2 regions of the Caproicibacterium amylolyticum genome follow, and region 1 is predicted to be linked to the other one. Evidence: predicted binding sites of a transcription regulator. Region 1 holds the regulator's gene; the other holds the start of a gene.
What was found. The regulator Rex, encoded in region 1, represses fermentation and respiration genes when NADH is low (regulators of the CRP and FNR family bind a similar motif). The targets are predictions, from matches to a motif close to ATTGTTAANNNNTTAACAAT.
Positions count from the first base shown of each region.

Region 2: the regulator Rex is predicted to act here: its motif matches at 1,999-2,018, upstream of H6X83_RS06055 (acetyl-CoA C-acetyltransferase).

Region 1 covers NZ_CP060696.1:1,606,532-1,610,855, reverse strand. Annotated here, with positions in the region: gene pyrG (CTP synthase) at 136-1,746, shown strand; gene H6X83_RS07660 (redox-sensing transcriptional repressor Rex) at 1,843-2,505, opposite strand; gene H6X83_RS07655 (NADP-dependent isocitrate dehydrogenase) at 2,598-3,806, opposite strand; gene H6X83_RS07650 (TraX family protein) at 3,844-4,324, opposite strand, start outside.
Region 2 covers NZ_CP060696.1:1,266,342-1,270,665, reverse strand. Annotated here, with positions in the region: gene H6X83_RS06060 (enoyl-CoA hydratase-related protein) at 1-663, opposite strand, end outside; gene H6X83_RS06055 (acetyl-CoA C-acetyltransferase) at 701-1,882, opposite strand; gene H6X83_RS06050 (glutamine--tRNA ligase/YqeY domain fusion protein) at 2,231-3,922, opposite strand; gene gltX (glutamate--tRNA ligase) at 3,944-4,324, opposite strand, start outside.

The DNA.
Region 1 (4,324 bases):
ACTTTGGCGCGGGTCATTTTTCTGTTCAGCGGCTTTTTCTTGACAAGCACAGGTTCTTCGCGATATAATCATAGTAATTGTTTTTTGTCGGGATGAGGCAAAAAAGAGAGAATTTTTAAGCGTATGGAGGATGTTATGGCAGCAAAATATATTTTTGTTACAGGCGGTGTCGTTTCAGGACTCGGAAAAGGAATTACGGCGGCGTCCCTTGGCCGTTTGCTGAAAGCACGTGGTTTGCGTGTCACAATGCAGAAATTTGACCCTTACCTGAATGTGGACCCGGGTACAATGAATCCTTTTCAGCACGGTGAAGTCTTTGTAACAGACGACGGTGCCGAAACCGATTTGGATTTGGGTCATTACGAGCGCTTCATCGACGAAAGCCTTTCGCAGAACAGCAACGTTACCTCCGGACGCATTTATTACAATGTCATTCAAAAAGAACGCAATGGTGACTACGGCGGTGGCACTGTGCAGGTGATTCCGCACATTACAAACGAAATCAAAGAACGGATCTCCGCCGCGCGTGACAATGTCGATGTTGCAATCATTGAAGTCGGCGGCACCGTCGGCGATATTGAAAGCCAGCCGTTTTTAGAGGCCATTCGTCAGTTTGCAACAGAAGAGGGCCGCGAGAACTGCATGTTCATCCATGTAACGCTGGTTCCGTACTTGAACTGTTCCCACGAGCACAAGTCCAAGCCGACGCAGCACAGCGTGAAAGAACTGCTCTCCATCGGGATTCAGCCGGATGTGATTGTTTTGCGCTCTGAGCAGCCGATTGGCGATGACATTAAGAAAAAGATTGCACTGTTCTGCAACGTTCGTCAGGACTGCGTGATTGAAAATTTGGATTTGCCGCTGCTTTATGAAGTCCCCTTGGCCCTGCGTGATGAAAAACTGGACGAGATTGTCTGCCGTCGACTGGCGCTGGATACCCGCGGACCGGACTTGTCTGACTGGATCAGCATGGTGCACACAGCGCTTTCGCTGACAGACAGCGTCAATATCGCTTTGGTTGGCAAGTATGTAGAACTGCATGATGCATATCTCAGCGTTGCGGAAGCACTGACACACGGCGGCATTGGCAACAATGTCAAGGTCAACGTACAGTGGATCGATTCTGAAAAAATTACAGATGAAAATGTGGCTCAAATTTTGAAAGATGCTGACGGTGTGTTGGTACCGGGCGGTTTTGGCGAGCGCGGTATTGAGGGCATGGTGGTTGCCATTCACTGGGCACGCGTGAACAAGGTGCCGCTGTTGGGTATCTGCCTTGGCATGCAGCTTTGCATCGTTGAATATGCACGCAACGTTATGGGCATAAAGGATGCAAATTCTGCTGAATTTGACCCGCAGAGCAAGAATCATGTCATTGACCTGATGCCGGAGCAGAAAGACGTTGAACAGCTTGGGGGTACTATGCGTCTGGGCAAATATCCCTGCAAGTTAACGCCCGGTACATTGGCAGCACGTCTTTATAACAATGAGCCGCTGATTTATGAACGCCATCGTCACCGTTTTGAGGTCAACAATGACTATCGCACCCGCATGGAAGAGGCAGGTGTGACCTTTGCAGGCAAAAGCCCAGACGACCATATTGTTGAGATGATGGAAGTAGATTCCAATTCATTCTTCATCGGCAGTCAGTTTCATCCAGAGTTTAAGTCCCGTCCGAATCGTCCGCACCCGCTGTTTAAGGGCTTGATTGCTGCTGCAAAAGAATATAAAGCGAATAGGGAATAATGAAAATAGCAAGTGGCGAAGAATCACTTGTAGATATTGATAAGTAAAAAGAAGCTGCTGCAGAAAATTTTCTGCAGCAGCTTCTTTTTGTAGATTTTATTTTTTTGTTGGTTCGTGAGAGGCTTCCGGATTGTTGCTGATACGGTAACATAGCGTCAGCAGGCTGTCATTCAGATGCACATTTTCAACAACAGCATCCGGATATTTCATAGTGATATCATAGTGACTGAAATTCCAGTAGCTGTGTATGCCGAGGGGGTACAGCCGGTCAACCGTAGCTTCCACCGCAGTGCGGGGAATGCACAAAGCAGCCATTTCAGGCTTGTTGTCTTTGCAGAAATCCTCAAATGAGGCAGTGTTCAGTACTTCCATTCCACGTATTACAGTCCCAACTTTTTGGGGAGCATTGTCAAAGATACCAATCAGCTCAAAGCCCAGCTCCTCAAAGTCCATGTGGGCTGCAATGGCACGCCCAAGGTTTCCGGCACCAAAAAGCACCGTGCGGTAGTTGTGCGCAACCCCCAGAATTCGCCCAATTTCTGCAGCAAGCTGCTCCACAATGTAGCCGTAGCCCTGCTGACCGAAACCACCAAAACAGTTCAAATCCTGCCGAATCTGCGAAGCGGTTAAGCCCAGCTTTGCGGAAAGTTCAGTAGAGGAAATGCGGGTTACACCATCTCGTTTCAGCTGATTTAAGAAGCGGTAGTATCGCGGAAGTCGGCGGATTACGGACATAGAAATATTTTCACGTTTAGGCATAAACGTACCTTCCTTCTGCGAAGCAGCCGACTGCTGCTCCGGAGGCGGCGCATATTGCGCGCGTACTCAATTTAAATTTAATGGACCTGAAATCACAGTAGTGCGTTCAGACGAACCGCCACTTCTTTCAGGAATGTTTCGGTATCAACCTTACGCTTGTTTTTCAGTGTGGAGAGCTGATACATATCGCCGGTCATGACGCCTTCTTCAATAGTCTGAATGGCGGCCTTTTCAAGTTTACAGCCAAAGTCGGAAAGACGGGGCAGATTATCCAGCTTGCCACGTTTTTTCAGTGCACCTGTCCAGGCAAAAAGGGTAGCAACGCTGTTTGTACTGGTGGTTTCACCTTTCAGATATTTATAGTAGTGACGCTGCACAGTACCGTGTGCTGCCTCATATTCATAAACACCGGTCGGGGAAACCAGTACGCTGGTCATCATGGCAAGGCTGCCGAAAGCAGTTGCCACCATATCGCTCATCACATCGCCGTCGTAATTTTTGCAGGCCCAGATGTAACCGCCTTCACTGCGGATAACACGTGCAACTGCATCATCAATCAGGGTATAGAAATAGGTGATGCCGGCTTTCTCAAATTTGTCTTTATACTCTGCATCAAAGATTTCCTGGAAAATATCCTTGAAGCGGTGGTCATATTTTTTAGAAATCGTGTCTTTTGAAGAGAACCAAATGTCCTGCTTGGTGGTCAGTGCATAACTGAAGCAGGCGTGCGCAAAAGAGGAAATGGAAGTGTCTAGATTGTGCTGTCCCTGAATAATGCCTGCACCATCAAATTTATGAATGGTTTCGCGGGTTTCTTTGCCGTCCTTGTCGGTTACAACCAATTCTGCTTTTGCACCAGCGGGTACGGTCATTTCAACGTTTTTGTAAAGGTCGCCGTAAGCGTGGCGGGCAATCGTAATTGGCTTTTTCCAGGTTGGAATGAACGGTGTCACACCTTTTACCAGAATCGGAGCACGAAATACGGTACCGTCCAGAATTGCACGAATCGTGCCATTTGGGCTTTTCCACATCTGGTGCAGATCATATTCCTTAACACGTGCAGCGTTTGGGGTGATGGTGGCGCATTTTACGCCCACACCATATTTTTTAGTTGCCTCTGCGGCATCCACGGTTACCTGATCGCCGGTTTCGTCGCGATGCTTCAGCCCGAGGTCATAGTACTCCGTCTTTAAATCAATGTAGGGCGTAAGTAAAATGTCTTTAATCATTTTCCAGATAATGCGGGTCATTTCGTCGCCGTCCATTTCGACCAGCGGCGTTTTCATTTGAATTTTATCCATAAAGGATTACCTCCGAAGTGTAAAGACTGCCGAAAAATTAAAGGACAATATATTTAATCAGTCCAAGTAAAAGCAGATGGGCGGGGTAAAACACATAGAATGCCCATTTATTTAGCTGAGGGCAGCTTTCGCCGCCGCGTCTGCCATTATAAAGTACTAAGGGAATCAGAGCCAGCAGGACACACAGCTGCATCAGAGTAAACGGAACGGCGTGTAAACTGCGGTAAGAGAAACCAACTGCCATAATAACTGCTGCACCCGCAAAAACGAGTGCCTGTGCACGGAAGCTACCGCGGAAAATCCAAAAAATCAGTGTAAATACCACACAGAAAATTGGCCAGTCACCGATTTGCGTCGCAACTGCACAGATCAACACCCCAAGCAATTTCAAAACCGGATTGGAAATTTTGTCAAAGGCACAGACAGCCAGCAATGCAAAGAACAGTGACCAAATCATTCCCATTCTAAAGGTCAGCGTACCCGTTTCGTAAAACGAAAAGCAAGGCCAGGAAATCAGA
Region 2 (4,324 bases), 340 kb from region 1:
AGTGTCAATGTCCATCTGCAGGCCCATATTGACAGCTTTTTTGCTTTGGCGCACAGCAATCGGCGCATTGCCGGCAATGCGGTTGGCAAGCTTCAGTGCAGCATCCATCAGTTCTTCTGCCGGATAAACTGCATTTACCAAGCCGCAGGCCAGTGCTTCCGGTGCTTTCATGTTGCGGGAAGCATAAATCAGTTCCTTTGCCTTGCCGACACCAATGGTGCGTGCAAGACGCTGGGTGCCGCCGAAGCCGGGGGTAATGCCCAAGCCGGTTTCAGGCTGACCAAACACTGCATTTTCAGATGCAAGGCGAATGTCACAGCTCAGGGACAGCTCGCAGCCGCCGCCGAGTGCAAAGCCGTTGACCGCCGCGATTACAGGAATCGGCAGTTTCTCGATTTTGCGGAACACTGCATTTCCCTGTGCGCTGAAAGCACGTCCCTCGTCCGGAGTCATGGTGCTCATGGCACCAATATCCGCACCGGCAACGAAAGCCTTCTGGCCGGCACCGGTGAGAACTAAACAGCGGGTTTTATCCAAATCAACTGCGTCAATAACCGCTTCCAAATCTTTCAGGACTTCAGGATTCAAAGCATTTAGGGCTTTTTCGCGGTCGATTGTTACTACGCCGACAAAGTCCTTCTGCTCATATTTTACAAAGCTCATGATTCATCCTGCTTTCTTTTTCAGAGTAACAAAGAAATTAATATTTCTTAACGATAGTAGCAACGCCCATGCCGCCGCCAACGCACAGAGTAGCAAGGCCGTACTCGCTCTCTCTCTTGTTCATCTCATACATTAGTGTGGTCAGGATACGGGCGCCGGAGCAGCCAACCGGATGGCCCAGAGCAATGGCACCACCGTTAACGTTCACTTTGCTCATGTCAAACTTCAGATCGCGGCAAACTGCAATGGACTGCGCAGCAAATGCTTCGTTTGCTTCAACAAGATCCATCTGGTCAACAGTCAGTCCGGTCTTTGTCATAACTTTCTTTGTTGCTTCGATCGGGCCAAGGCCCATCAGTGCCGGATCAACACCAGCGGAAGCGCCGCCGACCCACTCTGCCATCGGCTTTACGCCCAGTTCTTTTGCTTTTTCTTCTGTCATGACAACCATAGCGCAGGCTGCATCGTTGATGCCGGAAGCGTTGCCGGCGGTAACAGTGCCGCCCTCTTTGAACGCAGGACGCAGGCCAGCCAGGGATTCAGCTGTAACACCTGCGCGCGGGCCTTCATCTGTATCAAAAATGACTGTCTTTTTTCTCTGCTTAACTTCGACTGGAACAATTTCATCTTTAAACTTGCCCGCTGCAATAGCTGCCTGAGCCTTCTGCTGACTGTTTGCAGAGAATTCATCCTGCATTTCACGGGTAATGCCGTATTTTTCAGCAACATTCTCTGCAGTAATGCCCATGTGATAATGATGGAAGCTGTCCTCCAGACCATCATGAATCATGGAGTCGATAATCTTGCCATCGTTCATGCGATAGCCAAAACGTGCTTTTTTCAGCAGGTAAGGTGCGTTGGACATATTTTCAGCACCGCCGGCAACAATGATATCTGCTTCACCGGCAGCAATCAGAGCAGCTGCAACGTTGATGCTCTTCAAGCCAGAGCCGCACAGGTTGTTCAGTGTAAATGCAGGAGTTTCAATCGGAATACCGGCATAAATTGCTGCCTGGCGGGCAACGTTCTGGCCGATACCGCCCTGGAATACGCAGCCGAGGATAACCTCATCCACAACCTCAGGCTGAATGCCTGCGCGCTTCATAGCTTCTTTAACAACAATCGTTGCAAGTTCGGGAGTTTCTGTATTAACAAAAGCTCCACCCATCTTACCGATAGCTGTACGGCACGCACCGGCCAAAACAATTTTTCTTGACATGTTTGTTTCCTCCATTCATTAATTAAGCACTGTACTCTTCGCTGCACCCAGGCACGAAAAAGCTCAGTTATTCACATAGGTTAAATATATCACAATCACACCGGGTTTGCAACAATTTCGTTAAAGTTTTAGCAATGTTCATACATTTGCAAGCTGCAAACAGCATAATCCATAATATGCCCGGTTTCAACATTCACAGTATACCATATTTCTGACGAATATGCCTGTACATTTTTATGAAATACCGAAAAATTTGGAAATTTTTAAACCAAAAGGGTTTTGCAGAAAATAATTTTCCGTAAAACCCTTTATACTTTCGAAAATCAAGAAATCTTTTTGATTCTTCGTTTATTTCTGAGGCTTAAAGCCATCTTTTAATGAAACAGAACGATTAAAAATCAAATGTTCCGGTGCAGAGTCCTTATCAAAGCAGAAATAGCCTTCCCGCATAAACTGAAATGCCGTTTTTGCATCCGCTTCTTTCATGGAAGGCTCAACCTTGCAGCCATACAGTACTTCCAAAGAATTTGGATTCAGAACAGTCAAAAAGTCTTCTTCCTGCTCCGGCTCCGGCACTGTAAAAAGACTGCCGTACAGGCGGACTTCTGCTTCTGCGCAGTTGTTCGCATCCACCCAGTGAATGGTACCACGCACCTTACGGCCATCGGGCGTATTGCCACCGCGGGTCTGCGGGTCGTATTCCGCATAAACAGTCTTAATTGTGCCGTCCTCATTTTTGTCGCAGCCAGTGCAGCGCACAATATAAGCAGTTTTCAGGCGGACTTCATTCCCCGGGAAAAGGCGGCGGTATCCCTTAACAGGTTCCTCAAGAAAATCACCTGACTCTATCCACAGTTCGCGGGAAAACGTAACGCTGCGGGTACCGTCTTCCGGACGCTCCGGGTTGTTTTCCACTTCAAATTCTTCTGTCTGCTCTTCCGGATAGTTAGTCAGCACCAGCTTGACCGGATGCAGCACGGCCATAGTACGGCGGGCATTTTCATTGAGGTCTTCCCGCAGGCAATGTTCCAAGAAACCGTAATCGACAGTGGAATTCACTTTAGAAACACCAATGCGCTCACAGAAATTCCGAATAGAAGCGGGAGTGAAACCACGGCGGCGCAGACCGCACAGGGTTGGCATGCGCGGGTCGTCCCAGCCGGAAACGTAACCGCCCTCCACCAGTTTGCGCAGTTTGCGCTTGCTCATAACGGTGTTGTTGATGCCAAGGCGTGCAAACTCAATCTGACGGGGCTTTGCGGGCAGATCAATGTTATCAATGACCCAGTCGTAAAGTGGGCGATGTGCTTCAAACTCCAGTGTGCAGAGGGAGTGTGTAATTTTCTCCATTGCATCTTCAATAGGGTGTGCAAAATCGTACATCGGGTAAATGCACCATTTCTCACCTGTTCTGTGGTGCTTCATGTGGTTGATCCGGTAAATGACTGGGTCACGCAGATTGAAATTGCCGGAAGTAAGGTCAATCTTGGCACGCAGTGTCATGCGGCCGTCCTCAAACTCTCCGGCCTTCATGCGGGCAAACAAATCAAGGCTTTCTTCCATTGGCCGGTCACGATAAGGGCTGATCGCCGGATGGGAAAGATCGCCGCGATTATCATGCATCTGCTCAGGCGTCAATTCGCAGACATAAGCCAAACCCTTTTGAATCAGCTTCACCGCAAGTTCATACATGGTATCAAAGTAATCCGATGCATAGTGGAAACGGTCATCCCATGTGAAACCGAGCCACTGAATATCTTCTTTAATAGCATCCACATACTCGGTGTCTTCCTTGGTAGGGTTTGTGTCATCCATACGCAGATTGCACAGGCCGCCGAACTTTTCCGCCGTACCGAAATCCACGCAGATAGCCTTCGCGTGACCGATGTGCAGATAGCCGTTTGGTTCCGGTGGAAAACGGGTGTGTACACGCTGACCGGCAAACTGACCGTTTTCCGCAATATCCTCTGTCACAAATGTATGAATAAAATTGCTGCTGCCCTCTTCCGGTGCAGTCAAATTTTCATTTGCTTCACTCATGGTGTTCCTCCTGCTGTCCTATTATTTCTTTAGTTTGTCCAGCCCTGCCTGCAGCCGGTGCAGAGATTCTTCTTTTCCGAGCAGTGAAAGGATTTCCATAGCACCGCCGGGGGTGACCGTCTGCCCTGCAGCAGCAACACGCACTGGCCAAAGCAGTACGCCGTTTTTCACTTCCAGCTTTTTCGCCAAATTCAGCAGATTTTCATGCAGGGATGCAACACTCCAATCTGTCAGTGCTTCCAAATCCGCTATGGCAGCTTCCAGCATGACTGGCGCGTTCTCAAGGTTTGCCTTGCTCTTCTTGTTAATGAAAATATCTTCTCCATAGTCCGGAATTTCCTTAAAGAAGGCAATCATTTCCGGAATGTCAGGCAGTTTCAGTACACGCGGCTGCAAAACGTC